DNA from 3 places in the Heyndrickxia sp. FSL W8-0423 genome. Region 2 is predicted to be linked to each of the others. Evidence: riboswitches for the same ligand, from Rfam matches in the RefSeq annotation. Region 2 holds a riboswitch; each other region holds the start of a gene.

Region 1 (10,467 bases), 1.0 Mb from region 2:
CTATTTGTTGTTTATCCATGAAATGGGTCATGCTTATGCTGCTAAAAAAATTAAACTTTCCGTTAGTCCAGCAATATTTATTCCTTTTATGGGAGCGGTAATCGGCTTAAAGGAAATGCCCCAAAGTGCAAAGGATGAGGGATTTTTAGCCTATATGGGTCCGTTATTTGGATTTATAGCCTTTTTGCCTGCCATTCCGTTGTATTTATATACACATGAGCCATTTTGGGCACTGCTGATTATATTAGGTGCAATTATCAATTTATTCAATTTAATCCCAATCACCCCTTTGGATGGCGGAAGAATTGCAGCAGGAATTAGTACGAAATTATGGGGATTAGGCATTATCATTCTACTAATCTATTCTGTAATGCATATAAGTTTCTTAGGGTTCGTGATCGTTATCATTGGTTCTATGGAATGGTACAAATTATATAAAAAACAAAAAAGCTTAGATAAGGATAAACTTGAAGTGAAGCAGCTTGAACTCTTGATAGCTAAATTAAAGCAAGAGTCCCATCATATAGATTCGCTTGAAGAAATCGTAAAAATGGCTAAGTTGAAGATTTTAAACCAGGATATTATTAAGATATTAAATACACTGAATTCCCAAATTGAAAAAATGAAAAAGGATATTTATCTTCAGCAATTATCCGGCACCCTTACAATTGGTGAACATATAGAAAATGACAATCAAGCTATTATTGAAGGTATTATCAAGCAACTAGAAGAAAAGGTAGTAGGGATCAAACAAGAAGTACAAACAACGGAAACGTATTATAAAACAGATAAGAAAACGAAAATAAAATTATTCTTAATCTATATTGGTTTAGTTATCGTTCTTTACCTAAGTTATCATTATGGAAATGAGATCCTCAGCAATAATCCAGAAATACAAAAATTGTTGAATAAATAACAGGGGTGTACTGTTTAGGGTTTAGAGGAGGTACTCATACGCATGCCATCAAGATGGACAATTTATCAATGTATAGTAGTTCTGTTTTTAGTGATTTTATTGTTTATAGTTGAAATGTTTAAAAGTTATTTCTCGGTTTCTTTATCACTGAACGGAACATCCACAATTATTCCGTTACTATTGACATTTCTATTTATTATTATTGTTGTTGGATGTTCGAGTTTACTAATGATTTTTCAAACGAAAAAAAGCACATTATTTTTAACTCATCGAATATGGATGAAAATGTATATTTTAACACCATTACTATTAATTTTATCTATTACATTTTTCATAACCGCTGCACTTGCAAGTATAAATTTTCAAGAATTTATGCAGGAACAACGTTGGACTTTGTATGTATTCATTTGTTATTTTATCTTTATGATGAATCTTTTTGTTTTATCTGTCATCCATAAAATTAAGGGGGAAAGTATTTCGAAGGAAGCAAAAATCAAGGCCTCCTATTTATGGACAAGTTTAATTCTTTTTATCATTATTTTTATGCTTCCATAATAATTTTCCATTTAAAAGAGTTCGTTAAAGAACCTCTTAAATATTTAAGAGGTTCTATGAATCTCCAGCAAAAACAACCTCAATTTTCTTGATATCACACATACTTCTCCATACGAATATCTCCCCATAATTTATCTTTCCAATATGTAAAATTTTCAATACGGCCAATCTCTTTGTATCCCATCCTCTGATAAAGGCTATGGGCTTGATTATTAAATTCAAAAACACCTAATTCAATTCGTTTTAACCCTTGCGTTTTAATTTGCTCTTCCAAAAATTGAATGGCCTTATAACCAATCCCTTTACCTCTCCCGACAGACTCGCCAATTGTAATACCTATCCAAGCAGTTCCAGGTACTTTTTTGTAAAGATGATTTGGATCAACCATATAATTTATTTCACCGATCAGTTGCTCATCCAAGTAAATTAAGTAAATGTGATGGTTTTCCAAGCGTCTAGTTAAGTCATCAATGGTCAAATTTTCTCTACATTCCAATTCTAATTTGTTTTTGTTTGGTCGAATCAATGGGATTAATGCTGGATCGTTTTCCCACTTATTTAATGCCTTTACAATGGTTTCTGTCGGTTTGATTAATTTCATAAATTGTAGCGTCATTGTGTATTCCTCACTATTCAGTTTGGCTAGTTCCTTTTTACTATATTTTAACATAATATATTTATCTTTCATTACCCTCAACAAGAAAGCTGAGGAAGTTTTTTTTAATTAAACGTACCTTTTTAAAGGTTATTATGCTAAGGTTTAATTGAATGAAAATTATAAATTTTTATTCAGCGGACAATTTTTTAAGGGGGTTGATCGTATGACAAACAAAAAATATGTTAGCGTGAAAGATAGTAAGGGGAGAACAGCTAACTAATTATTTATAGCGTTTTCCCGAGAATTGAAAGGGGAAAATCATTTGAATCAAACTTTATTAATTATTGATGCCCAACAACAATTAATTGATGGGAATGAAAACGAAAGTGCTGTTTTCAATAAAGAGCAACTGATTAGCAATATTAATTTAGTCATTGAAAAGGCAAGAGAATCTAATGTTCCAGTTGTGTTTATAAGGGATATTGACGTAGCTGAAGGCAAAGGGGAAGGGTTTCAGGTTCACAACGCGATTAATGTTCCTTCTGATTCAAAAATTTTTGATAAAGCTGCAACAAATTGCTTCCATGGGACGGGACTTCTTTCTCATTTGCGATCACAAGCGATTGAGCATATTGTTATTATGGGATGTGCGACACAACATTGTATAGATAGTGCAGTTAGAACTGCCACTATTACTGGTTTTGATGTGACATTAGTCGGTGATGGACATTCGACAACAGATAATGATAGTTTAAGTGCGGAACAAATCATCAAGCATCATAATCGTACCCTTCATGGGCACTACAATGTCGAACATTTTTCAATGGTTAGAAATGCGGAGGAAGACTTGTTTCATCCGACACATGACTCGTATCGATAATAATAAATTTCTTTAAAAATACGGTTGCCGAAATGGCGGCCTTTTTTATCTTCATTAACTTTTTTTCATAATTTTGTCTTGCCATATCTGATAAGGATATATCACAAACGAAAGACAGAATATTAGAATAAATAACCCGAAATTATTGATGTTATTTAACCTATATATTCCGAAATATGTAAAAAGATTAAGCATAACAAATGCATGGAAAGCGTCAATGATTGCATTAGTCAAAATATAAACCCAAAAGGACTTATCATACGTAAAATGGAAAATCCATATCGTTCCCACTAAAAAAGGACCATAGGTTAAAGGATATGTAATGAAATGTTCCCACGGAAAAATTTTCCCCAGAATCGTCCACCAATTGTAAACATAACCGATTTCTTCAATTATGGTGACTAATAAGGCAGCAAAAATTGCTACAGGCATAAACCGGCGGATAGAATCTTTTTTTAGAAAAAACAATGAAAGCCATGAAATAATAAGTATACCCCATAAGATGATTTGAGCCATTTGATATTCTCCTTCGTCTGTATATAAATAGAGTTTGGAGATTTTGGAATATTATACAAAGATAATTGAGAATTTAAATGAAACAAATATCTACTACATAGACGGGCATGATGTGCCACAAATAAAATTTTAAAAATCTATAGACTGGAAATTAGTCGTTTGAAAAAGAGTCTATGATCCACAAATGACAAAGTATGATGCACAAACCAAACTTCATGCGTCATAAACAAAATTTTATGATGCACAAACCAAATTTCCCCGGTTAGCCACAGGTAAATTAGAACATCATTTGTATTAAAAATCAGTTTACTATTAGGAGTAATCAATTTTATTTATAAAATAGCCAAAATAAATGAAATGACCTCCTTCCATCATGGAAGGAGGCATACATTTTAGAGTGTATTCCAAATATCCTTAGCAATTTCATTTACATGTTTAATTTTATTCCACTGATCCTCTTCGGTTAATACATTCCCTTCTTCCGTACTTGCAAATCCGCATTGAGGACTTAAGGCTAGGTTTTCCAAAGGAATATATTGACTAGCTTCTTTTATTCTATCTTTTATTCTATCTTTAATTCTATTAGAATCTTCTAGGTCCGGGAATTTTGACGTAATTAATCCAAGTACAACGGTCAGGTCACCCCGTGTAAAACTTTTTAATGGTTCAAAATCGCCTGAACGATTATCATCATATTCAAGGAAAAGTCCATCGACGTTTAAGTTTGCAAAAATGGCATCAGAAATCGTATGATATCCGCCGCTTGTAATAAAGGTAGAGCGGAAGTTTCCTCTGCAAATATGCATCGTAATCAACATATCATCAGGCTTCTGTGAAATCGCATCATTTAAACAACGTACTCTCGTATCAATGATGTCTTGTACATCCATTCCAAGTTTTTCAACAACTGCTTTGATTCGCTCTTCCGAAACAAAATCAATCCACGAAGTATCATCTAATTGCAAATATCGGCAGCCGGCATCATAGAATGCTTGAATGGCTTTTTGATAGGCAACAACAGTATCACGATAGAACTGCTCTGTATCGCCATTATAATATTCATCCCCTTGAATTCTAGTGAATAACATATTTGGACTTGGTATAGAAAACTTGGCGACTTGGCTGCCATCCCCATACTTTTCTACGGCATCTTTTAAAAACTTAAAGTGTTCGAGCATATAATGATTGTGGAATTCTATTTTATCGACTATTTTAATCGCATTATTTTTCGGCTGCGATCCTTTAAAGTTATTAATATATTCCGCTTCAAACAGTTCAACACCCTTTAAACCCGCTAAAAAATCTAAATGCCAATAGGAACGTCGAAATTCCCCATCAGTAATTGATTTAAGTCCAACCTCAATTTCCGTTTGCACAAGTTTCTCGATTTCTTTATCTTCTACAGCCTTTAATGCAGCTTTATCGATTTCTCCATTTGCAAAAGCTTTCCTCGCTTCTTTAATCGGCTCCGTTCTAAGAAAACTGCCCACATGATCAGCTTTAAATGGAGCTTTCGTCAATGTCTTTGTCATAAAATATATCCCCTCTCACTCAAAATAAAAAACCCTCTTCACATAAATAAGAAGAGGGGTAATTTCCATAATCGGATCTCTTCTTATCTTCAAGCTTTTCGCTTCTGGAATTGGCACAGTACTTCGAAAAGTCTGCTGCCGAGGCTTCAAAGGGCCAGTCCCTCCACCTCTCTAGATAAGAATATTCAAAACTATTTAACTACAAGTTAAATTACACTTGTTTTGCTGTTCTGTCAATAATTTGTTTTACAAAATATATTGAAATAATATAAGAGAAAAGTCTAGTAAAAGGAATTTGCCCTTTTTTAACGAACTTTAATTATCAAGGTAAGTAAAAATTAAACGCCCAGAGTGTTCCGAGCGTTTAAATATTTTATAAACTAATATTAGCTTTCCTCTTTTGAAAATCAACCTCACGATAATAGGCATCTTTCACAAGCACATTTGGACCCACACATTGAACCGCTGGACAATGGCAATTCAATGATTTCGCCAAAGGTGTTGCCATCCATTTTTCATATAAAGCTGGAAGAGCATCATGTTGAATATTTCCAAGTGGCGGTGTATCACCAAAATCAGTAACAATAACATCCCCAGTGAAAATATTTACATTTAATCGTGAACGTCCATCAGGATCATTTCGCACAGTCACATTTTTACTCGAATACAGCCTCTTCAGTAAGGTTAAATCTTCTTCATTCGGACTGCATGGATAGAAAGGCAAAGTTCCAAATAACATCCAAGTATTTTCATCGCGAATGTCAAGCAAATGATGAATTGCTTCGCGTGTTTGTTCAAGTGACAGCACTTCTAAATTCGCAGCAAAATCACTTGGATACATTGGATGAACCTCGTGACGAGCACATTTCATTTCCTCGACAATTTGTCGGTGAATATGTTCTAAATGTGGAAGTGTGCGCTTATTTAACATTGTTTCTGCAGAAACCATGACACCTTTTTCAGAAAGAAGCCGACTGTTTTCAATCATTCGGTCAAATAACTTTTTTCGTTGTTCGCGCGTAGGCTTTCTAGCCATGTTAGCAAACCCACCATCAATGAAATCATCTACCGTTCCCCAGTTATGAGAAATATGTAAGACATCTAAATATGGAGCAATTAATAAGTAGCGATCGGGGTCAAGGGTTAAGTTTGAATTAATTTGTGTTCGGATGCCGTTTTGATGGGCATACTTAAGTAATGGAAGAACATAATTTTCTACCGATTTTTTTGAAAGCATCGGCTCTCCACCCGTAATACTCAATGCGCGCAATTGTGGAATTTCTTCCAAACGTTGAAGTAACAGCTCTAACGGCAATGCATTTGGATCCTTTGGCTGCAGCGTATATCCTACCGCACAATGCTCACAGCGCATATTACAAAGGGTGGTAGTTGTAAATTCAATATTCGATAGAACAAGGCTTCCATGATCTTTTACATCCAAGTACGCTTCCCACGGATCATTTGACGGGGTAATCAATGGAAGTTGTGAAACGTTTTGCATAATACAAGACTCCTCTAATTATTTATAAACCTATTATTGGGTATTTCTTTTAAAAGACACCCAGATATCATATTAACCCAGGGTAATCATTTTTGAAAGAACAAGATGTTTTCACTTAAGTATATGTTTGGTATGATAGTAAAATGACGAAAGGAGAGACGCACCTTTGGGAAACGCAGTTCATGATAAAGATTCACAAGTGCTTTATTTAAAACAACGATTAAATATGTTTTTAGAAGTATTGGATTCCATTGATCCTGAAGATACAGAATTGGAAGACATTGACCGCTTAATCGAAATGATTGACGATTTGGAAATGAAATGTGAGCAATTTAAAAAGTAAGAGGAAGGTCAAACCAAATTAGGTTTGGCTTTTTTTATCGTTTTAACCAGATAAATCGGACTAAGCGAGAGCCAAGTAAATGAAAGGATCGCACCAAAATCTTCCCTTTAAATCAATTGTTATAAGGAGTATAATGATTATGGAATTTATACATATATCTAGAAGGAATAAGGGAGAGGAATAAGATGAATTTGGAAAAGTTCCAAGAGAGCATGTACCAACTAATTGTTGAAACTTCTACTAATCTACCAAAAGATGTTCGTAGAGCAGTGAAAAAAGCAAAGCAAAGTGAAAGTGCCGGGACTCGTGCAGCAATGAGCTTAGGGACGATTACAAACAACATCCAAATGGCAGATGAGAATATTTCACCAATTTGTCAAGACACAGGTCTTCCTACCTTTAAAATTAAAACACCTGTTGGCGTAAACCAAATCAAAATAAAAGAAGCAATCTACAACGCGATTGCGCAAGCGACAAAAGATACAAAGCTTCGTCCAAATTCAGTGGATTCCTTAACCGGGAAAAACAGTGGAGACAATCTCGGCGGCGGAACACCTGTTATTAAGTTTGACCAATGGGAAAACGATTACATCGATGTTCGTTTAATTTTAAAAGGCGGCGGCTGTGAAAATAAAAACATCCAGTACAGTCTTCCATGTGAATTAGATGGATTAGGACGTGCAGGACGTGATCTTGACGGGATTCGTAAATGTATCCTTCATTCTGTTTATCAAGCACAAGGGCAAGGCTGCAGTGCAGGATTCATCGGAGTTGGAATCGGCGGAGATCGTTCATCTGGGTACGATTTAGCGAAAGAACAATTATTCCGTTCAGTTGAAGATGTAAACCCACATGAAGATTTACGCAAACTTGAAGAGTACATTATGGAAAATGCCAATAAATTAGGAATTGGAACAATGGGATTCGGCGGCGAAACAACTCTATTAGGTTGTAAAATCGGAGTAATGAACCGTATTCCTGCCAGCTTCTTTGTATCAGTTGCCTACAACTGTTGGGCTTTCCGTCGTCTCGGCGTAAAAGTAGACCCAAAAACAGGGGATATCCAAGAATGGTTATACCAAGATGGTGAAAAAATTGAATTCGCCAATGAAGCAGAAAACGAAGTGGCAGTTTCAAAAGAAGAAAGCAATGTTGTAACGTTAACTGCACCAATTACCGAAGAACAAATCCGCGAATTAAAAGTTGGCGATGTTGTCCGTATTGATGGCAGAATGTATACAGGTCGTGATGCGATTCACAAATACTTAACTGATCATGACGCACCGGTAGATTTAAATGGCCAAGTGATCTACCACTGTGGACCAGTAATGGCGAAGGATGAAGAAGGCAATTGGACAGTCAAAGCAGCTGGCCCAACAACTTCTATTCGCGAAGAGCCGTATCAAGGGGACATTATGAAGAAATTCGGTATTCGTGCCGTTATCGGTAAAGGCGGAATGGGACCAAAAACCCTTGCAGCCCTTCAAGAACATGGCGGAGTATACTTAAATGCAATCGGTGGTGCAGCACAATACTATGCTGATTGTATTAAAAAAGTTGATGGTGTTGACCTTACAGAGTTCGGTATTCCTGAAGCAATGTGGCACTTAAATGTCGAAGGCTTCACAGCAGTAGTGACAATGGATTCACACGGAAACAGTTTACACGCAGATGTAGACAAATCTTCATTAGAAAAATTAGCTCAATTTAAAGAGCGAGTTTTTTAATAAGTCGGAATAGAGCTAGGTCTAATAATAGATCTAGCTCCATTATTTTCATAAAGCTGCCTCCACCTACATAACGTTCTATTAAGGGGGAGTAATGATGAGTCAATTTGAAAATATTTGTCAGGAGTTTGCTAAGATTCTTAATGGAAAAAGCAAAATTAGTCAAGGTGTCTGTTCTGTCGATTTACATCGTCAATTTCATGCAACCGTCCAAGGCAAACGAAGTAAATCAGTTGGACCCGCAGGATTCGCATTCGAATCGTTAGATCAGCACGGAAATGCTTTGAATTTTGGAGAAATCGCCATCCTTCAAGAGGAGGTCCCCGCTTTTGTCCAGACACTCGTCCAGCAAGGAATCATGATCAGTGCTCTCCATAATCATTGGATATTTATGGAGCCTTCCCTTTTGTACCTACACATTCAATCAGTTGAGCCTCCACTTAATTTTGCAAAAAAGGTGGCTTATTCCTTTCGATTTCTACAAAGTTATCCCGTTTCAACGGAGAAATAAATCATGAAAATGGTATACCCTTTTTCTTCCTATATAAGAATAAGACAGGTAAGGGATGTTAATAAAAATTGTGCTGTTTTTCTGTCAGATAAATGAAGGAACTCTCGGCATTGTAGGTTGGTAATAGTAGGGGAAATCAATAGATAGAAGTCTTTTAATGCTTGTACATGTGCATCTTTCGAAATGAATGAACAATGCGGACAATGCCATCTTCTATATTTTCGCAATATGGCGAACCCTTTGCATTGAGGGCAGCAAACTCCTTTTTGAATATCCTCTGAAGGAATAGAAAATGTTTGAAGAATTTCTGGTCTTAATGGAGTATGTGATCGGATGATTGTTTCGGATAATTTTTTTAATGATCTAGGAGTTAAAAGTGGCTCTTTATATCGTTTTTGAAGGTCATGAATTTTTAAAGGAATATTTTCAGCATGGAGAATTTTATCATGGATCGGTATCTTTTTTGCTTCGGTTGATCGTAAAATCGTGGAAGGGTAACTGATCGCAACTAAATAATCAACAGGGAGTGGGAACTTGTTCTTTTTTAGCCAAGAGTCGAAGAGTAGTTGGTGTTTCTTCGCTTGGGTTAACGGATTTGGGTATCCCTCTTCTTTATTATTGATGGTACGAATAAATTGATTAAATTTTGAATCAAATACTAACGTTCCGGCAAAGTTTTTCGCTTCGATGATTAATGCAAAGTAAAGCGAAATCAATAGAACATCAATTTGGAATTCCTTGTCATTAATTTTTAATTGTAGATCAAAAAGGATTCTGAAATCCTCTTTCGGTAGAAAATTCAAGTGGTAACACAGGTTTTTCTCGCCATTATAGCCCGCTTCTCTTTTTGCGATATCCTCTAAAATCGCTCCTTTCCTAGGATAATCCTCTGCCAAGCGCTCATCAAGTGCATAATCCGCCTGCAATTTAATTGGTACAGTTAAATCTTTATCAATCAATCGACTTCCTCCTTTCTAGAATAGTAAATTCTTCAACAATACTTTTGAAAAACCCTTTTAATTTTTAAAATTTTTTTGATTCAATGAAGAAAAAATTTGATTACCGGTTGAGGATCACGGAAAATAGCAGTTTGGAAAAAGCGGATGATCCACAAATGAATGGGTATGATGCACAAACGAAGATCTATGAGTCACAAATTTGTTTCTATTATCCACAAATAGAAATAGCCCCGAACGAAATGTGGACAATGAATCCACAAATAAATCCGACCATAAAAGCAAGAAAAAGGACGAAATAATACTGCCGAATTGTTAAAATGATAGAACATTCTTTTATAATAGAGGATATAAAGGAGGAATCTCGAGTAATGGCTGACCTAAACTTAACTTTTGATGAAATGTGGGAAATTATTCTCGCTTGTGATCGCA
Region 2 (10,137 bases):
TCCAGCAACACTAAAAAACATTTTTGACTTACTTCCAGTTAACGCTTTTCGTGACAAAGTAGTGAGTGCAGTCGTGACAGCCGGATCAGCAAAGCATTATTTAATGGTAGAACTACAATTAAAGCCAATCTTAGCGTATATGAAAGCTCAGATTGTCCAAACTTATGTCTTCATCGAGGAAAAGGATTTTCACCGAAAAAAATTGTCAATGATGATATACTCTTTCGCCTTGAACGTTTAGTTGAGGATACGGTTTTATTAACAGAAACTTATAAAAATGTGCAAGAAGATAGAGATGCTCAATATGATTTTTGATAAGTTGTCTAAATGTAACTTAGACCCGGGAGCTTACTTACTTTAATCGTATATTGTAATTCGGGGTATTTAGCGAAAAAATTGATAAATCTTTATATACAGGAATTGGAAAGATTGATCAATGAATGGTCAATCTTTCTAATTATATTCTAGTATTATGATAACTTTCTTTAAAGAAATCGATCGTTCTTTTCCAGCATTTGTATGCATTTTAATGCAATTGCTGTAACCTACATTTCAATTCCAAAATACTGTTGCAATGCTTGTTTTCCCTTTGGTGTAAGGTGAACCGCACGGATCGACTCAGCTTTTATGATCCATTTTTGTGTAAAAAAATGAGTAGCAATCGCGGCACCTAACCAGCCTGACATATGATAGCGTCTTTCACTCCAATCAAGGCATGGTTTAGCAAAAATCCTCCTTTTAATCGTAGCCTCTTCAATATTAATTCTTAATTGAAGAAACCAGTTTTTCCCTTGTTCAGTAACAACAAATGCCTCCTTGTCTAAAATGATGATTTTTTTATCAAGCAAAGATTGAGTCACTTTTACACCAAGTTCTCCAGCTAAATGGTCGTAGCAAGTTCGACCATGACGGACTTGTTTCATTTGACTTGATTGTCGTAATGTGCGAATTTCAGCTTGCGGTGCGATCGTTCCTAATTTTTCAATGACCTCGGCGACTTCCTCATTGGCTAGCCGGTAGTAACGATGTCTTCCGTGCTGCTCCATTACTAGTAGATTTCCTTCAACAAGCTTTGCAAGGTGGGAGCTAATTGTTGAATGGGATACTTTCGCCATATAAGCTAGTTCACTGGCTGGCAGTGCTCTCCCATCCATTAAACGATCTAAAATGATGGCACGCGTTGGTTCGGCTATGAGTTTTGCAATATATGAAATATTCGGATATACATTCATATTTCGATGATACCCTAAATGTTTTTATACTACAATAATCTAGTAAAGAATTTACGGGAGGAATTTGAATGAATTCGATTGAGTTAAGTATTTTAAATTTGCAAGAAACACGTCGTCGTTCCATTAAATTATGGAGGTCATTGCCTGATAGCTGGATTGAATGGCAACCGGATAAAGATGCAATGTCTTTTGGAGAAATGATCCGTCACGTTTGGACATCTAGCTATTATTATCATTTAATGTTAGAGAAAAATGGTTCAATTAAAGAGGAGGCACCAGCTTCATTTGATGAGGAACCGATTATATCAATAGAAAAAGAAATTGAACTATCGAAACCCTACTTTGACAATTTCATTTCATATGTTCAATCTCTTTCAACCGATGAATTAAAAAATAGACTTATCGATCGCAGTGATGTAGGCTATCAGCGATACTTAGGGGACATGCTTCTGCGAATTGCCTATCATGATGGAGTTCATGCCGGACAATTTTTACAATATTTACGTATGATCGGTTTGGAAAGACCGTTAATATGGGATTAGAACTGGGATACAGGACTTTAACCAGTATCACGATCATGAATAATAAAAATATTTCTAACAGCCACATGAATGTAAGTGTTTTCACACAGCCTAAGAGTAAAAAAATAATTGACAATCAGATTGATTGATTATAAAATTCAATTTATTAAGAAATTTAAACCAATTAAATATATTCTTATCAAGAGCGACTGAGGGACCAGGCCCAATGACGTCCAGCAACCCCCTATATGGAACGGTGCTAATTCCTGCAGATACGTATGTATCTGAAAGATAAGATGAGGACCCCTCTTCTTATTGTGATGAGGGGTTTTTTATTTAAATATTTTGGATGAAGAGAAGTACAATAGTCGTCTTCATTCGTTAATCCAAGTAAACCAATATTATAAGTTATATTTGATTAGTTTAGTGGAGGGATAAATGATGAAAAAACAAAACAATGTATTAGATCCAAACATTTTATGGAAGCCAAACGAAAATTGGATTTCACAGTCTAACTTGAAAGGATTTTCAGAGCAGGTTGGATTTCCTCTCTTTCCCTATGAGCGCCTACATCGTTGGTCAATAGCTCATCCGGAAGAGTTCTGGTCTGGCGTTTGGGACTTTGCAAAAATCATCGGAGAAAAGGGGAAGAAGGTATTCATTCCACCCACCGTTGATGGAATATTAGGAGCCCAATGGTTCCCGGGGGCTCAATTGAATTTTGCAGAAAATGTTTTGATGGGAGAGGAAGAAGAAATAGCTGTAATTGTTGCTGGAGAGGATGGTACTACTTCACATTTTTCACTACGAGAATTACGTAGCAAGGTGGCGAAAGCGCAAGAAGGTTTACGGAATTTAGGTGTAAGAAGTGGAGATCGTGTTGCTGGAATTGTGACAAACGAAATCGAATCATTAGTAGCTTTATTGGCAACTGCCTCATTAGGAGCGGTATGGACTTCGTGTTCCCCAGATTTTGGCTCTCAAGGTATTATTGATCGGCTTGGCCAAGTTCAACCAAAGGTATTGATTACAGTGTTGGAGTATCAATATAACGGTAAACATTTTGATATCCGTGATAATATCCGTGCGATTTCCGAGGTCCTTGACGAGGTGTCAGCCATAGTAACGTTAACTGAAGGCGATGATTTTTTAAAGAACCAGTCAAAGCATGTATTAAATTGGAATCAACTGTGTAAAAACGGCCCGTTCATTCCGGAATTTACGAGAGTTCCTTTTAATCATCCTTTATACATACTCTATACGTCGGGAACGACAGGGCTTCCAAAAGCGATTGTCCACTCGGTCGGCGGTACTTTAATTCAACACGTGAAAGAACATCAGTTGCATTGTGATATAAAGCATGGCGATATATTGTTTTGGTATACAAATACCGCATGGATGATGTATCCCTGGTTAATTTCGGGACTTGCGAGCGGCGCCGCAATTCTCCTTTATGACGGATCACCATTACCTAAGGACAATATTGGAGTTTTATGGGAGATTGCTGAAAAAGTTGGCGTCACACATTTTGGTACGAGTCCAAAGTATTTGGAAACTTTACAAAAAGCCAGTTATTCGGTTGGTCAGGAGCATAATTTGTCACAGCTTCGTAGTGTTCTTTCTTGCGGTGCACCACTTTCAGCCGAACAATATGATTGGGTCTATGATTATATTAAAAAAGACATTTTACTAGCATCGATTTCCGGTGGAACCGAAATTATTGGCTGTTTCGTAATGGGCTCTCCCGTACATCCTGTACGTCGAGGAGAGATTACTTGTAAGGCACTGGGGATGGCGGTCGATGTGTTCGATGAAAAGGATGTATCTGTTCTTCATCAAAAAGGTGACTTAGTGTGCACAAAGCCGTTTCCGAGCATGCCACTTACGTTTTGGGGAGAGGACGGTGACGAACGGTATTATTCATCCTATTTTACTAAACGTCCTGGTATTTGGACGCACGGAGATTTAGCAGAACAAACTGATGAACAATCAATCATCATCTACGGGCGCGCCGATACAACTCTTAATCCTGGCGGTGTACGTATAGGTACTGCTGAAATTTACCGTGTTCTGGAGCAAATTCCGGAAATAGAAGATTCATTGGTGTTTGGTTTACCAAATGCGGGAGATGAAGAAATAGTATTGTGCGTGGTTTTGAAGGATAGAGAATTAGATAGTGATTTAGCTGATGTTATTCGTAACAATGTTCGTAAAAAAGCTTCTCCACGGCATGTACCTCGTCGTATTTACAGTGTAAATGAGGTTCCTTATACAATTAACGGTAAGAAAGTGGAAGGCGCTGCACGTTCAACGGTGTTAGGACAGCAGGTGAAAAACAAGGGATCCCTTCATAATCCAAATAGTCTTCTAGAGTATATTTCCTTATTAGAAAGGAGCTTCGTATGATGATCAAGCGACGTGTTCCAAATTGCGCAATCATCGGTATTGCGGAACTTACTCCGGTTCGTTATACAGATGGAGCAACGACTTTAGGATTAATTGCAGAGTCGGTTCGATTAGCGGTCCAAGATGCTGGGCTAGATAAAGAGGGGATTGATGGTCTTTTAGTCGGTCCACAAGTGGGTGAAACTCCACAACATGTACCTGCAACAGTAGCGGAGTATCTTGGTCTTGAACCGAAAGTTTCAAATGTGGTCGATCTTGGAGGAGCAACCGCTGCAGGAATGTTGTGGCGAGCTGCAGCAGCCATTGAAGCTGGGATGTGTGAAACAGTTGTATGTGTACTGGCGAATACGAATGAAAGAAATGGAAATCCACGTTCACCTAATCGAAACCCCATTCGGGAATTCGATGTACCATTCGGAGCATCGGGTGCCAATACTTCATATGCCTTATTGAAACGGCAACACATGGAGGAATATGGATCAACTCAGGAACAATTTGCTCTTATTGCACATTGGGCAAGAAAAAATGCTCAACTCAATCCGAATGCAATTTTCTATGGGAAACCACTTTCCGTCGAGGAAGTTTTAAATTCACCACTGATTATCGATCCGATGCATTTATTTGAAATTGTAATGCCGGTTGGTGGTGGTGCAGCATTCGTTATCACTTCTAAAAATAATCTACCTAGTGGAGACCATCCACCGGTTTTTTTACTTGGTGCAGGGGAAAAAATCACTCACCGGGCTGTCAGTCATGCTCCGGCTTTAGAATCGGCACCATTATCATATGCTATTTCAGCTGCACTTGGTCAAGCAAATGTAAGTGTACAAGATATCGATTTACTTTCTTTATATGATTGCTACACGAGCGTTGTAGGTATCACGATTGAAAATGCTGGTTTGTGCGCACCTGGAAAATTTGGTGATTGGATGAAAGACCATTCATTTGGACACGATGGGGATTGGCCACTCAATACTCATGGAGGTCAACTTGGGGTTGGGCAAGCAGATCTTGCTGGAGGTATGTCCCATATAATCGAAGCTGTGCGTCAGCTAAGGCACGAAGCAACTTCTCGACAAATTCGAAATGCAGAGCTCGCACTCGTTACCGGAAATGGTGCGACGTTAAGTGAAGCTACAGCTTTGGTACTGGGGGTGGAGTCATGAGTGAGAAGTATGAACATCTCGTCGTTCCCGGTCCTACGATAACCACTGTTTCAAAACCATTCTGGGATGCAATAGCGAGACATGAATTTTATTTACAAAAATGTACAGATTGCGATCAATGGATTTTTTACCCACGAACGTTATGTCCATATTGCTGGGGCAATCAATTAGAGTGGAAAAAGGCTTCCGGGAAAGCGCGGTTGAAAACATGGGGTGTTGTACATAGGCCAGGACATCCTGCTTGGCAAGATGTGACTCCTTATATTCTTGGAGTGGTTAAGTTAGAAGAAGGACCAACGATGATGACCCATCTGTTGCTCGACTCAGATCAAGATTTACAAATAGGTTTACCATTACAAGTAAGTTTTACAAAATGTAATCAAGTCTGGATGCCTTTTTTCACTAGGTTGTCAGATAACTAAATTAACTTTTACCTTTATGTAAGTTCAACAAGTTTTTTAAAATAGTTAAATGTAAATAGAGGAGGGGTTTGTTTTGGCTCAAAGTCTATTGATTGAAAAGGAAATAATAGAAAAGGAAAAGGACTTTTCCAAGGAGCATCGAAAAGTTGCTCTCGCTAGTTTTATAGGAACGACGATAGAATGGTATGATTTCTATCTATATGGAACGGCGGCTGCACTTGTTTTTCCAGCATTATTTTTTCCTAATTTTGATCCACTATATGGGACATTAGCTGCATTTGGCTCTTATGCGGCAGGATTCATCGCTCGACCGCTTGGAAGTATGGTATTCGGGCATTATGGAGATAAGCTAGGACGAAAGAAAGTACTAACGATTTCTCTTTTGCTTATGGGAATATCTACATTCTTCATGGGATTACTCCCATCGTACCATTCAGTTGGAGTACTTGCACCACTATTAATTAGTCTCCTACGTGTTATACAGGGATTTGCCATCGGTGGCGAATGGGGATCAGCTGTAGTAATGGCTGTGGAACATGCACCGAAGGGGAAACGGGGACTTTTCGGAAGCTTTCCACAAATGGGAGTTCCTGCAGGGCTCCTTCTATCCACGGGTGTATTTTCATTCGTATCAACAAACATGTCAAATGAAGCCTTCCTCAATTGGGGCTGGAGAATTCCATTTTTATTAAGCATTGTGCTTGTTACGATTGGACTCTATATTCGTTTAAAGGTGAGTGAATCACCAGTATTCCTAGACGTTGCAGAAAAAAAGCAACAAGAGAAACGGCCAGTTATAACTGTTCTACGTAATCAGAAGAAACCATTGTTTTTAACGATTGGAATGAAATTAGTACAAAATGCTGTGTTTTACGTTTATTCCGTATTTATTCTGACTTATCTTGTAAGTACACATGGGATTGATCGCTCGGTTGGACTCAATGCAGTGATGATCTCTTCGGCTATTGGATTTGTTACGATGCCACTATGGTCTTACTTATCCGATAAGATCGGACGAAAGCCAGTATATTTATTTGGAACAGTTGCTTCAACATTATTTGTTTTTCCTTTTTTCTGGTTTATGAATTCGGGCTCCGTTTTTTTGATAACAATTGGAATTATCCTAGGCTTGAATGTTTTACATGATGCTGTTTACGGACCGCAGGCTGTGTATTATTCCGAACTCTTTTCTACAAAGACACGGTTAAGTGGTGCATCAATCGGTTATCAAATTGGAGCGATTCTCGCGGGAGGATTTTCACCGATTATTGCTACTGCTTTGCTAGCAAAATTCGATGGTCAGTACTGGCCGATTGCAATCTATCTAATTGCACTTGGGGTGCTTAGTATTATTGCTACTTTATATGCACGCGAAACGTATCGGAACTCATTGACATGACTTATTAAATTCATTGACATGAATTTTTAGTGATAAAATTTCAAATATAAGGGTGATTCAATTGAAAAAGGCTGTTTTGATAGATGGTGTTCGTACCCCGATTGGTAGGTTCAAAGGGATGTTCCACTCTAAATCAGCGATTGAACTAGGTGTTAATACAGTTTCTGAGTTGATTCGTCGTTATCCTATAGCAGCACAAGCCGACGGTGCTATTTTTGGTCACGTTATTCAAGCCGGACAGGGCCAAAATCCGGCACGTCAAGTTGTGTTTAATGCTGGGATGGATATTAATACACCAGCCATCACATTAAACAATGTTTGCCTTGCTAGTTTAGCAGCTGTAGCTGATGCTGCTCGTCGAATAGAAAGGAGCGAAGGGGATCTATTCGTTGTTGGTGGTTTTGAATCTATGACGAATGCTCCGCATTTTTCTACACTACGCAAAGATGTCAAAATGGGATCAGTAGAATTTAAAGATTCGCTAGACGATGGACTATGGTGTGCACTCTCCAATGAATCGATGGGCGGAATATCTGAAAAGGCGAATCGCCAATTTAATATTAATCGCCAAGAGCAGGACGAATATGCAGAACAATCACAATTAAGGGCCGCCAGAGCTCAGGTCTCCGGGATATTTAAGGAAGAGATTGTGGGGGTCCCCATTTCTGAGCAACTTATCACAGAAGATGAATGTATACGCCCTCAAACCACGCTTCAAAAATTACAAATGCTTAAACCTGCATTTGAAGAAAGTGGCACAATTACTGCCGGAAATGCCAGTCAAATGTCAGATGGTGCTAGTGCTGGTCTAATTTCAAATGTAGATACTTGTGAAAAAATTGGTAAAGCACCACTTGCTACAATCATCGATTGGGCATTCGTAGCCGGACCGGATCCTACACTACATTTGCAACCTGCAAATGCAATCAAGTCGTTGCTGGAGCGTACAAAATTAAGATTATCAGATATTGATCTGTTTGAAATTAACGAAGCTTTTGCGAGCGTTGTGATCGCTTCTCAACGCAAATTAGGGTTACCAAGTGATATAGTTAATGTGAATGGTGGTGCGATTGCCCTAGGTCATCCTTTAGGTGCTAGTGGGTTTAGGACATTATTAACTCTTGCCTTTGAACTTAAACGTCGTGGAGGAGGAAAAGGTATTGCCTCCTTATGCGGTGGTGGAGGTCAAGGAGCAGCAGTTTTGATAGAAGTGGAGTAAGCGGATGCCACCTTATGAAAACTTATATATTGTAAAGAAAGAAGACCCATATATTCAAATAAACCTATTACCCAATAAGTGACTATTCGGGGGATTATTTAGTTAATATTAAATAGGGGTTTTTTCTTTCTATTCTTTATCAGAAACGATTCTTCATAAAAGGATCGTTTTTACTTTTTTATTGGAATCGAACATGAAATTGTCGAATGTAAAAGTTTATTCATATTTTTTGGGGTTATAAGATTAAATATCTCATTTTAATAAAACGAACAACAATTTTTGGTAGAAAGATCCAGGATTAAAATTAATAATTTAAGTATTTATAATTTGGCAATAAGTTGGGTAAATTAACCAAAAGATCGAGGTGTGTATGTTAATAAGAGGAATTTTGTAAGGAGTTTACCGCTACTAGTTGTATGAGGAGAGGATGTATAATGTCTAACAATCGTGAGAGTTCAGTAGTAGGAAATGAAGTACAGGTAGTGCTAGGTGAATATTTGTTTGATTGTTTGAAAAATGAAGGGATTACTGAAATATTCGGTGTTCCTGGAGACTTTAATTTTTCATTGCTTGATCATTTGGAGAAATATGAGGGAATCAATTTTGTGAACGGTCGTAATGAACTTAATTCAGGATATGCAGCTGATGGTTATGCGAGGGTTAAGGGAATAGCAGCGCTGATAACTACTTTTGGCGTAGGCGAATTGAGTGCTTGTAATGCGATTGCTGGTTCCAATAGTGAACATGTACCTGTTATTCATATTGTGGGGGCTCCACCATCGATAGATCAACAGGAGCATAAGTTAATGCACCATACATTAATGGATGGAAATTTTGATACGTTTCGTAAAGTATATGAACCCATTACAGCGTATACTGCTAAAGTTACCCCCGAAAATGCAATGCTGGAAATTCCAACAGCGATTCATATAGCAAAAGAAAAGAAGAAGCCGGTATATTTGGTAATTGCTGATGATTTAGTAATGAAGCCAATAGTGATGCGTAAGCCCATGCTGCCAAAATCCCCTGTGACCAATCCAAAAACATTGCAAGCGGCACTTGCTCATGCTAAACAATTGTTAGAAAGCAGCGAGCAATCCGTCTTCCTTGTTGATGTGAAAATGATGAGATTTCATCTTCAACAAGATGCACTTGCACTTGCTGAGGCGATGAACTTACCGGTAGCGAGTATGATGTTCGGCAAGGGAGGTTTTGATGAAAGTCATCCAAATTTCATTGGGATGTATGCCGGACAATTTGGCAGTGATGCTGTGCGCAGTTTCGTAGAATCTGCACAATGCGTTATTTCTATTGGACTTGTTTGGGCAGATTCAAATACTGCAAAATTTTCAGCGATGCTTGATCCACTGAAATTGGTTGACATTCAACCAGATAAAGTGAAGATTGGACAAGCTGAGTATCGGAATGTGCTAGCTCAAGATATGATAAAAGCGTTAAAAAGCTTAGGATTTAAACAAGAAGAACCGATTCCAAAATTCCCTTTACCTTATACTGAGGAAAAGCAAAATCCGGAAGGACTGTTGTCTGCTCAAAGCTATTATCCACGTATTCAGCAAATGTTAAAAGTAAATGACATTGTTATCGGTGAAACCGGGAGCTTTTTTTACGGTTTATCACAAATAAGACTGCCACGCGGTGTGACATATATTACACAAGGTGGCTGGCAATCCATTGGATATGCAACACCGTCCACTTTTGGTGCATGTATTGCAGCACCGGAGCGGAGAGTATTGTTATTTACGGGGGACGGA
Region 3 (10,467 bases), 800 kb from region 2:
CCTCAATGTGATATGACAAAGGTTGTCTTAAATGGGGAAGGAATTGAGTTTGAAACATTCAATGTAGAAGAAGATGAAAATGCTTTTGATTACGTTGTAAATACATTAAATTTACGTCAGATGCCAGTAGTGATAGTAGAGGGGCAAGAACCATTTACCGGTTTTCAGCCGGATAAATTGAAAGCAATAGCTGTTAAATGTTAATTGCTTATCTTTCCTTAACTGGGAATGTTAGGAGCTTTGTAAAGAGGACCGGGCTGGAATCTGTTGAAATCAACTACTCGGATCCTCTTTTTGAGGTTCATGAATCATTTGTTTTAATTGCCCCATCCTATGATGATGAAATTACAGATATCGTTAGTTCATTTCTTAACTATAAAAATAACCTCGACTATTTAGTTGGCTTTGTTGGCAGCGGTAATTTGAATTTTGATCATAATTATTGCTTTAACGCACGGGATTTAGCCCAAAAATATGATAAACCATTACTCTTTACATTTGAATTTAGCGGAACAGATGAAGATGTTATTTATTTTAAGAAGGAAGTGAAGCGACTTGCTAGCACCGGAATTAAGTAAAAAGGTCAAAGAGGATACGTATTTTACGCTTAACAATCTATTAAATTTGCCTAAAGATGGAAAAATCCAATTAGATAAAGATAAGGCAGCTGTTAAAGCATACTTTTTAGAATATGTTAATCCGAATACAGTATTCTTCCATTCATTGGACGAAAAGTTGGATTATTTAATTGAAAATGATTATATTAAATCCGATTTTCTAGATAAATACGATCGGAAGTTTGTCAAAAAAGTATTTAAAAGTATTTATAATAAAAAATTTCGTTTCCGTTCATTCATGGGTGCTTATAAGTTTTATTCCCAATATGCAATGAAAACCGATGACGGGAATCGATTTTTAGAAAGATATGAAGATCGCTTGGCCTTTAATGCACTTGCTTTAGCCGATGGGAATGAACAATTGGCACTTGACTTAGCAGACGAATTAATCAACCAGCGCTATCAACCTGCAACCCCTACGTTTTTAAATATTGGTAAAAAAAGAGCGGGGGAAATGGTTTCGTGTTTCCTCTTAACGGTTTCCGATGATATGAATTCGATTGGTAGAAGCATCAACTCTGCTTTGCAATTATCCAAATTAGGCGGAGGCGTTGGAATTAGTTTATCGAATCTTCGTGCGAATAATGATCCAATCAGAGGTGTATATGGACTTGCTGATGGAGTAGTTCCAGTGATGAAAATGTTTGAAGATGCCTTTTCCTATGCCAATCAAGGCGGAGCGAGAGATGGTGCAGGTGTTGTGTATTTAAATATCTTCCACCCTGACATCGTTGACTTCTTATCTGTTCGAAAAGAAAACGCTGATGAGAAAGTGCGGATCAAAACTTTATCACTTGGCCTCATCGTACCGGATAAATTCTATGAATTAATTAAAAACAATGATTATATGTATTTATTTTCACCGCACGATGTTGAAAAAGTTTACGGAAAACCATTTGCATATATAGACATTACGAAAGAATATGACAAAATGGTTGAAAATCCTAATATTCGTAAATCAAAAATCAAAGCGAGAGATTTAGAAACAGAAATAAGCAATCTTCAAAATGAAAGCGGCTATCCATACATCATTAATATCGATAATGTGAATCGCGCCAATCCTATTGACGGAACGATCATCATGTCTAATCTGTGTACGGAAATTTTTCAAGTGCAGAAGGATTCCATGATAAATAATGATCAAACTTTTGCTCAATTAGGGAATGATGTCAGCTGTAATTTAGGCTCAACGAATGTCACCAATCTCATGAGTTCACCTGACTTTGGAAAATCCGTACGCACGATGCTGCGTGCTTTAACATACGTAACCGATCATTCGAGTATTGATGTCGTGCCGTCTGTAAAAAATGGGAATGATATGTATCATTCAGTTGGCTTGGGAGCTATGAACTTGCACGGATTTTTAGCCAAAAATAAAATTTATTATGGATCTCCTGAAGCATTGGAATTTACGGATATTTATTTTATGCTATTAAACTATTGGACGCTCGTTGAAAGTAATGCAATTTCAATCGAAACGGGAAAAACGTTCTATGAGTTTGAAAAATCGAAATATGCAACAGGTGAATATTTTGACAAATATTTAAACGAACCGGATTTTGAATTTAAACATGAAAAAGTGAAAGAATTATTTAAAGATATTTTTATTCCACATCATAAGGACTGGCAACAATTAAAAGAATCAGTTATGGAATATGGAATATATAATGCCTATCGGCTTGCAACAGCGCCGACAGGATCGATTTCATATGTGAACGAGGCAACTGCCTCCATTCATCCAATTACTCAACGAATTGAGGAACGTACCGAAGGAAAGCGTGGAAAAGTGTATTATCCAGCACCATATTTAACGACTGAAACACTTCCTTACTATGAATCTGCCTATGATATCGATCAACGAAAAATAATTGATACGTATGCAACAGCACAAAAACATGTCGATCAAGGTTTAAGTATGACGCTGTTTATGAGATCTGAATTACCAGCTGGGATGTATGAATGGAAAAATAACAGTGAATATCCTACGAAGAAAACAACAAGAGATTTGAATATCTTGAGAAATTATGCGTGGAAAAAAGGCATTAAATCAGTTTATTACATCAGGACGTATACGGATGATGGAACTGAAGTAGGTGCGAACTATTGTGAATCTTGCAGTATTTAAGGGGGGAAAGACTTTAGATGGAATGGAATTATTATGATGCAATAAATTGGAATAATATTGAAGATATTATGGATAAAATGACGTATGAGAAATTAACAGAACAATTCTGGCTTTCGACACGTATGCCTGTGTCTAAAGATAAATCTGATTGGACGAAGCTTCCTGATCCTGAGAAACGTTTAGTAGAAAAGGTATTTGGCGGGCTAACGATGCTCGATACACTCCAATCGGAGAATGGCATTGATGCATTGCGGAAAGATGCAAAAACACAGCATGAAATCGCGGTACTTAATAATATTCAATTTATGGAATCCGAGCATGCGCGAAGCTATTCATCGATTTTCAGCACACTCAATACAAAAAAGGAAATTGAAGATATTTTTAGATGGGCGAGAGAAGATGATTTTCTTCAAACGAAAGCGCGTATCATTGATGAAATATATCAGAGCGGTACTCCGTTAGAGAAGAAAGTAGCCAGTGTCTTTTTAGAATCATTTTTATTTTATTCCGGATTTTACACACCATTATATTATTTAGGTAGAGCAAAATTAATCAACGTAGCAGAAGTCATCAAGCTAATTATCAGAGATGAATCGGCACATGGAGCGTATATTGGATATAAGTTTAAAATTGGTTTCGAGCAATTGACAGATTCGGAAAAAGAAGCGATGAAATCATGGACATACTCTTTGCTTTATAAATTGTATGAAAATGAAGTGAAGTACACAGAGTCCTTATATGACGAAGTGGGCTGGACGGAAGATGTCAAAGTTTTCCTTCGTTATAATGCCAATAAAGCATTAATGAATCTTGGTTTAGCACCACTATTCCCTGATACAGCAGATGATGTGAATCCGATTGTTATTAATGGATTATCTACCGGAACAACGAATCACGATTTCTTCTCAACAGTGGGAAATGGCTATTTACTGTCAGTTGTTGAGGATATGAAAGAATCAGATTATGACTATTAAACAGCTTAGCGATGGGGGCTTTTTGGGCAACCCATCGCTATTCTTTAGAAGTAGAGGAGAAAAACATGTCAACACAACAAATTAAGATTAAATATTTTGATGAAAAATTAATAAGAATCGATAAAATTGTCCAAGGTGACTGGTTAGATTTACGTGCAGCCAAAACTATCGAATTAAAAAAAGATGAATTCAAACTAATTCCGCTTGGCGTTGCAATGGAACTTCCCGAAGGATACGAAGCACATGTCGTCCCTCGTTCAAGTACGTTCAAGAATTTTGGAATCATCCAAACGAATTCCATGGGAGTCATTGACGAATCATATAAAGGTGATCAAGATCAATGGTTTTTCCCCGCATATGCACTAAGAGATACCGTAATTGAAATGAACGACCGTATTTGTCAGTTCCGAATCATGAAAAAAATGCCGACGGTAGAATTAGTTGAGGTTGAATCGCTTGGAAATGCCAACCGTGGCGGACATGGTTCTACTGGAACAAAGTAATACATTTATCGAGGATATTACATATTTTAATGACTAATATGTAATGTCCTTTTTTTCTTTTAATTTTGAAAACCATGTACCTCATAAATGCTGTATGAAGCACTTCTTGTTTTAATTTTGAAAACCATGTACCTCATAAATGCTGTATGAAGCACTTCTTGTTTTAATTTTGAAAACCATGTACCTCAAAAAACGCTGTATGAAGTACTTCTTTTTTAATTTTGAAAACCATGTACCTCATAAACGCTGTATGAAGCACTTCTTGTTTTAATTTTGAAAACCATGTACCTCATAAACGCTGTATGAAGTACTTCTTACTTTAATTTTGTTGATCAAGTTCCTCTTAAACATTATTCAAAACTCTACGACAAAACAAAACAGCCATAGAACCAGTAATCATACGGGGTTCAAGGCTGTTTTTCCTCGTTTCCAGCTAGCTTATTCTATTTAAATGTTAATCTTTCTAAGTATGCAATCTCAAATATTTTATCCATTCATGTTGACAAATTCCTCTCTAAACTGTATAGTAAACCCATAACTTAATATTTCGAATTTTCTTATCCAGAGAGGTGGAGGGACTGGCCCTTTGAAGCCTCGGCAGCGGACTTTTTTAAGTACTGTGCCAATTCCAGTAGCGTAAGGCTAGAAGATAAGAGGAGCAGGTAATGTATTCGTTTATTCACCCCTCTTCTGTTTTCTAGAAGAGGGGTTTTTAGTATTTTAAAAATTTATATATGAGGTGATTTAATGTCAACAGTAAAAACAGACAATGAGCTTTTGAAGGCATTTGAGGTACTGCAAAAGAAGGAATGGGTTGATCTCACACATACTTTTGGCCCGAATTCCCCACATTTCTCAGCTTTTGACGATGCGGAGTTCACAACACTTTTCACCCATGATGACGGCTTTTTTGCACAAAGTTTCCAGTTCCCAGGTCAGTATGGAACACATATCGATGCCCCGATACATTTCGTTCGCAACAAACGTTATCTAGAGGAGCTAGAGTTAAAAGAACTCGTTTTGCCTCTTATCGTGATTGATAAATCGAAGGAAGCGGAAGAAAATAATGACTTTATCTTATCCGTTGATGATGTCCTCAAGTTTGAAGAAGAATATGGAAAAATTGAAGCAGGTTCATTTGTGGCTTTACGCACTGACTGGGGAAAACGTTGGCCTGATAAGGAGGCATTTGAAAATAAAGATGAAGAGGGAAATAGTCACACACCGGGTTGGGGACTAGAAGCCTTAAAATTCTTATTTGAAGAAAGACAAATTAAAGCTGTCGGACATGAAACATTTGATACAGATGCTGCTGTTGATTTTCGCAAAAATGCTTCCCTCGTTGGTGAATACTATGTGCTTGAGCAAGATACATTTCAAGTAGAATTGTTGACTAACCTAGATAAGCTGCCAGCCAAAGGAGCTGTTATTTTCAATATTAGTCCAAAGCCTGAGAAAGCAACAGGTTTTCCAGTCCGTTCATTTGCTATTTTGCCATAATGATAGATAAAAAATACTTAAGGGAGAGAGAATAAAATGACAAAAACATTAATTAAAGCTCCATTTAGAGCAGACCATGTGGGAAGTTTATTACGACCAGCGAGAATTCATAAGGCCAGGAAGGATTTCCAAGAAGGGCATATTACAGCACAGGAACTACATGAAATTGAAACAGACGAGATTAAAAAAGTTGTTGATAAACAAATCGAAGTCGGACTGAAAGCTGTCACAGATGGAGAATTCCGCCGAAGATTTTGGCATACAGATTTTCTAGAGCATTTAAATGGTGTAGAAGGCTATATCCCAGAGCATGGCTTTAAGTTTAAAGGGGAGGAAACCGAACGATACGATGTTCGAGTAGTTGGAAAAATCTCATTTAATCCTCATCACCCACATATAAAGGACTTTATTGAATTTAAAGAAATAGTTGGTGACCGTGCCATTGCAAAGCAAACGATCCCGAGTCCTAATCAATTATTTAATGCCGGTATTCGTAACTTGGAAGTTTATGCAGATATTGAAGAATATGCAAATGATATTATTCAAGCATACCGTGAGTCAATCAACGCCTTTTATGATGCCGGATGCCGTTATCTTCAGCTAGATGATGTCTACATTGCCGGTCTTAATGCACCGGAAATTCCATTTAATGATAGCGGTTATTCCCGTGAAGAATTAATCGAATTGGCCTTACGGGTTGCAAATGGCGTACTGGAGGATAAACCGGAAGATTTAATTGTAACGACTCATCTTTGCCGTGGTAACTACCGATCGAAATGGGCTTTTGAAGGCAGTTATGCAAAAATCGCGCCAACTTTATTTGCAAAGGAAAAAGTCAACGGATTTTTCTTAGAATATGATGACGATCGTTCGGGAGATTTCGAACCTTTGGAATACATTCCAAATGGCGGTCCCCAAGTCGTTCTGGGAGTCTTCACATCGAAGCATGGCACATTAGAAGAGAAGGAGACGATCAAAGCACGCGTGAAAGAAGCAACAAAATACGTACCATTAGAGCAATTATGTATCAGCCCGCAATGCGGTTTTGCCTCTACGCATCATGGGAATATTTTAACGGAAGAAGAGCAATGGGCGAAGTTGAAATATATTGTGGATCTTTCTAAAGAAATATGGGGTTAGGAAATACTTACTTAAATAAAGCAATTAGCAGATCAAATCGAATATGATTTGGTCTCTTATTTTCCACTAATATATCAACGATTATGGGATATTACTACTGTAATTAGAAAATTGTAGTCAACTTGTTGATTTTTTTTACTTATTGATGTCCTTTTGAGCAACCAAACATCATCAAAATAAGCGGATATTTTCCGGATAGCCAGCAGAATGGAGCTCAAATCGTGGTATATAAGCGGAATTTTTCCGATTAAGCAAAGAAAAATGACTTAATTTCACGTTTTTTGAGTGAATAGTCGGAATTTTTCTGTCTATTTAAGGTATTTTCAGTGCTATTTCTGAATTAAGAGAAATTTTTCCGCTTATTTATCAAACTCGATATACAATCCATCTAGGATGACATGCTTTTCACTCATCCGTAATGAATAATGTTTCGGTTTTAATACCATCATAAATATAGCAATAGCGATATTTAGAAGGACGTGAAAAAGTAATGACCGAACATAATATTCCGCTTACTGCTTCGGAAATGGGTTTTCTATGGACTCAATATATGAATGATAGTTTAGCTATTTGTGTCATGAAATATTTTAAAAATATTTGTGAGGATAAAGAAATCCATCCTCTTATCGAGAATTCCCTAAGTATAGCAGAAAACGACATCAACATTATTACGGAGATTTTTAAAAAAGAAAATTGCACAATACCAGTCGGTTTTACTGATGAAGATGTAAATGTAAATGCTCCGAGATTGTTTTCCGACGTATTTATTCTTATGTATATACAAAAATTAGAGATTGTTGCAATGGCGACTATTGGTATAGCAATAGGTGTTTCTGCACGTTCGGACGTAAGTGATTTTTTTAGAAATTTACTTGTTTCCGTTTCCGAATTACATGATAAGGCGAGAAAAGTTATGTTATCAAAAGGTGTATATGTCCGACCGCCGCATATACCAAGTCCGGATAAGGTTGATTATGTAAATAAACAAGGTTTTCTATTTGATTTTTTAGGTTCTCATAAACGACCATTAACAGCGATTGAAATTACACATCTTTACATCAACATTCAAACAAACGCAATGGGAAAAGCATTGATGGCCGGGTTTGCCCAAGTGTGTCACAATAAGGACGTCAAACAATTTTTTTTAGAAGGAAAGGGAATTTCCAACAAGCATATTAAAAAGTTTAGTTCAATCTTAGCTAACGGTGATCTTCCCACCTCTATGCCTTGGAATTCTTACGTTTCAGACAGTACGGTTGCACCATTTTCTGATAAATTGATGATGTTTCATACAATTACTTTGATTGCCGCAGGAATCGCAAATTACGGTACCGCTGCTGGGTCATGTGCACGAATGGATTTAAGTGCCTTGTATACACGCCTTTCAGCGGAAATTGCCTTATATGCGGAAGATGGTGCCAACCTTATGATTAAACATGCTTTTCTGGAAGAACCACCGAAAGCGGCCGACCATAAAGCACTTGCCAATAAGCCAAAGTCATAAAGCGTATCGGGGAAAAATTGAAACAACTTTGTATTATGGGTCTTCATTCGTGAAGACTTTTTTTATTTTTACAGTTTGAACGCTAAAAAACTATTTACATCGTTAAATAACGATGATACTATTTCATTAATGTAATAATAAATATTACACAAAATAATAAAAGTGTTATTTTTACTACAATGATAATCGATAAATTTTTTCGCTTCTTTTGAAACCGTTATCATTCTATTAAGTAGAAAAATAGGTTTGAGAAGTTAAACATTTATCTTAAATAGGGGAGTGTATGCAATTGAGTCATTCAGCAACGCTTTTGTCTCAAGAAATTATTGCAAGGGCCAAAAAACTAAATACAACACTTATTTCAGATGCTCTAGGTTGTACTGGTTCAATGGATTACAAAGTTAAGCCAGTCTCGTCGGGGATGAAAGTAGTTGGAACTGCTTTAACAGTCGATATGAGAGCAGGAGATAATCTTTTTTTACATCAGGGAATTTACTGCGGGGGAGAGGGATATGTGCTTGTCGCAGATGGAAAAGGGCATACAGAAAATGCTTATCTGGGTGAGTTAATGGCCGGAGCAGCAAAAGCACTTGGTCTTGAAGGAATTGTCATTGATGGGCTTGTCCGTGATAAAGAAATGCTTAGTGAAATTGGGCTGCCAATTTTTTCAAAAGGTTTTATTCCTAATGGGCCATTTAAGGATGGACCTGGTGCTATTAATATACCAATTTCCTGTGCGGGAGTTACCGTTAATCCAGGTGATTTAATTGTTGGAGATGATGACGGAGTCGTTGTTGTCCCAAAAGATAAAATTGAAAACGTACTCATAAAAGCGGAAGCAAAACTTAAATATGAGGAAAAACGTCTGCAGATAATTGCTAGCTATGAGGAGAGAAGAAAACAAGGAAATACAGATAATATCAATATTGCCCCAGAATGGCTAGCAGAAAAAATGAGAGAGTTTGGATTTTAAAGGAGAGAAAAGAAATGAATTTAGGGTTCATTGGATTTGGGGAGGCAGCCTTTGAATTAGCGTCTGGCCTGTACGAGCAAGGAATAGGAAAGATGAAGGCATATGATCCACTTTGGATTGTGCCGGAATATAGCGAACTTATTCGAAACAGGGCTAAAGTGTCAAATGTGACAATGGTAGAATCATTATATGAGTTAATGAAAGAAGTAGAAGCTGTCATTGTTGCAGTACCTGCACATAAGGCGCTTGAAGTAAGTGAACAACTAATGTCACATGTTAACAATAAAAGCATTTATATTGATGTTACGGCTGCAAACCCGAAAGTCAAAAAGCAAATATCGTCAAATATAAGCAATTCCGGCGGAAAATTTGTAGATGCTGCGATGATGGGACCTTTGCCAGTTTATAAACATAAAGTGCCTATTCTTGCCAGTGGTAATGGAACGGATGTTTTTATTGAAATGATGTCTGTTTATGGTATGAATATCGAGAAGGTTAGCGAAATACCCGGTGAAGCAACTGCTGCAAAATTAATACGAAGCATTTATATGAAAGGAGTCGTGGGGCTGTATATTGAATTATTAGAAGCTGCTCACCATTTTAATGTCGAAAATCTTGTCATTGATTCACTGAGCGAAACGATTAACGGCAGAACATTTGAAGAAACAATGAATCGGCTCGTGACGGGAACAGCACTTCATGCAACTCGACGTTCCATTGAGCTTGGCGGCACAATTGATATGCTAGAATCAGCCAAGATTGATTCATCGATGTCCGTAGCAGCCAAAGCAAAAATTGAAAAACTTGCTTTATTAAATTTAAAAGAGAAGTATCATGGCGAAAAGCCTGATCACTGGCGGCAGGTAATTGAGGCATTTAAGGTTACAACATAAAAATTCAGTGACTAATTGAGGAGAAATAATTTTGAAAATTTAGAAAGAAGGTGCAGGAATGGGGATTGGAATATGGGCATTACTGGTATTCATTGGCATCATTATTTTTTGGAATCTGGTGCTAAAACGTAATATTGCAGAAGCAATGCTTGCAGGTTTTATTGCAACTTCTATGTTTGGGGGTACAAAATTCTTTGATTTAATATGGAGTGGTCTCCTCTTTGCTGCTACTAATGAA

What was found. Region 2 has a riboswitch for S-adenosylmethionine ahead of MKY81_RS14205 (acetoacetate--CoA ligase). Riboswitches for the same ligand answer to the same signal wherever they lie in the genome.
Region 1: linked by a shared signal. The riboswitch ahead of MKY81_RS08985 (5-methyltetrahydropteroyltriglutamate--homocysteine S-methyltransferase) and the one ahead of MKY81_RS14205 (acetoacetate--CoA ligase) in region 2 are both predicted to bind S-adenosylmethionine.
Region 3: linked by a shared signal. The riboswitch ahead of MKY81_RS10140 (cyclase family protein) and the one ahead of MKY81_RS14205 (acetoacetate--CoA ligase) in region 2 are both predicted to bind S-adenosylmethionine.

The regions. Positions count from the first base shown of each region.
Region 1 is NZ_JBBPBE010000001.1:1,783,596-1,794,062, forward strand. It holds gene MKY81_RS08960 (site-2 protease family protein) at 1-916, shown strand, start outside; gene MKY81_RS08965 (hypothetical protein) at 959-1,471, shown strand; gene MKY81_RS08970 (GNAT family N-acetyltransferase) at 1,566-2,159, opposite strand; gene MKY81_RS08975 (cysteine hydrolase family protein) at 2,392-2,949, shown strand; gene MKY81_RS08980 (hypothetical protein) at 3,004-3,465, opposite strand; gene MKY81_RS08985 (5-methyltetrahydropteroyltriglutamate--homocysteine S-methyltransferase) at 3,858-4,997, opposite strand; SAM riboswitch class I at 5,078-5,179, opposite strand; gene yfkAB (radical SAM/CxCxxxxC motif protein YfkAB) at 5,371-6,498, opposite strand; gene MKY81_RS08995 (SE1561 family protein) at 6,665-6,841, shown strand; gene MKY81_RS09000 (fumarate hydratase) at 7,027-8,568, shown strand; gene MKY81_RS09005 (DUF1259 domain-containing protein) at 8,666-9,079, shown strand; gene MKY81_RS09010 (nuclease-related domain-containing protein) at 9,109-10,038, opposite strand; gene MKY81_RS09015 (hypothetical protein) at 10,122-10,337, shown strand; gene MKY81_RS09020 (bifunctional transcriptional activator/DNA repair enzyme AdaA) at 10,407-10,467, shown strand, end outside.
Region 2 is NZ_JBBPBE010000001.1:2,803,057-2,813,193, forward strand. It holds partial or broken gene MKY81_RS14190 (NADPH-dependent FMN reductase) at 1-315, shown strand, start outside; gene MKY81_RS14195 (ArsR/SmtB family transcription factor) at 546-1,232, opposite strand; gene MKY81_RS14200 (DinB family protein) at 1,301-1,774, shown strand; SAM riboswitch class I at 1,947-2,051, shown strand; gene MKY81_RS14205 (acetoacetate--CoA ligase) at 2,195-4,159, shown strand; gene MKY81_RS14210 (thiolase family protein) at 4,159-5,325, shown strand; gene MKY81_RS14215 (Zn-ribbon domain-containing OB-fold protein) at 5,322-5,747, shown strand; gene MKY81_RS14220 (MFS transporter) at 5,821-7,146, shown strand; gene MKY81_RS14225 (acetyl-CoA C-acyltransferase) at 7,199-8,365, shown strand; gene MKY81_RS14230 (alpha-keto acid decarboxylase family protein) at 8,800-10,137, shown strand, end outside.
Region 3 is NZ_JBBPBE010000001.1:2,000,407-2,010,873, forward strand. It holds gene MKY81_RS10115 (glutaredoxin domain-containing protein) at 1-204, shown strand, start outside; gene nrdI (class Ib ribonucleoside-diphosphate reductase assembly flavoprotein NrdI) at 198-578, shown strand; gene nrdE (class 1b ribonucleoside-diphosphate reductase subunit alpha) at 556-2,742, shown strand; gene nrdF (class 1b ribonucleoside-diphosphate reductase subunit beta) at 2,760-3,716, shown strand; gene MKY81_RS10135 (dUTP diphosphatase) at 3,782-4,219, shown strand; SAM riboswitch class I at 4,774-4,875, shown strand; gene MKY81_RS10140 (cyclase family protein) at 4,967-5,719, shown strand; gene MKY81_RS10145 (5-methyltetrahydropteroyltriglutamate--homocysteine S-methyltransferase) at 5,756-6,859, shown strand; gene MKY81_RS10150 (DUF3231 family protein) at 7,350-8,363, shown strand; gene MKY81_RS10155 (RraA family protein) at 8,647-9,336, shown strand; gene MKY81_RS10160 (prephenate dehydrogenase/arogenate dehydrogenase family protein) at 9,351-10,229, shown strand; partial or broken gene MKY81_RS10165 (TRAP transporter large permease subunit) at 10,288-10,467, shown strand, end outside.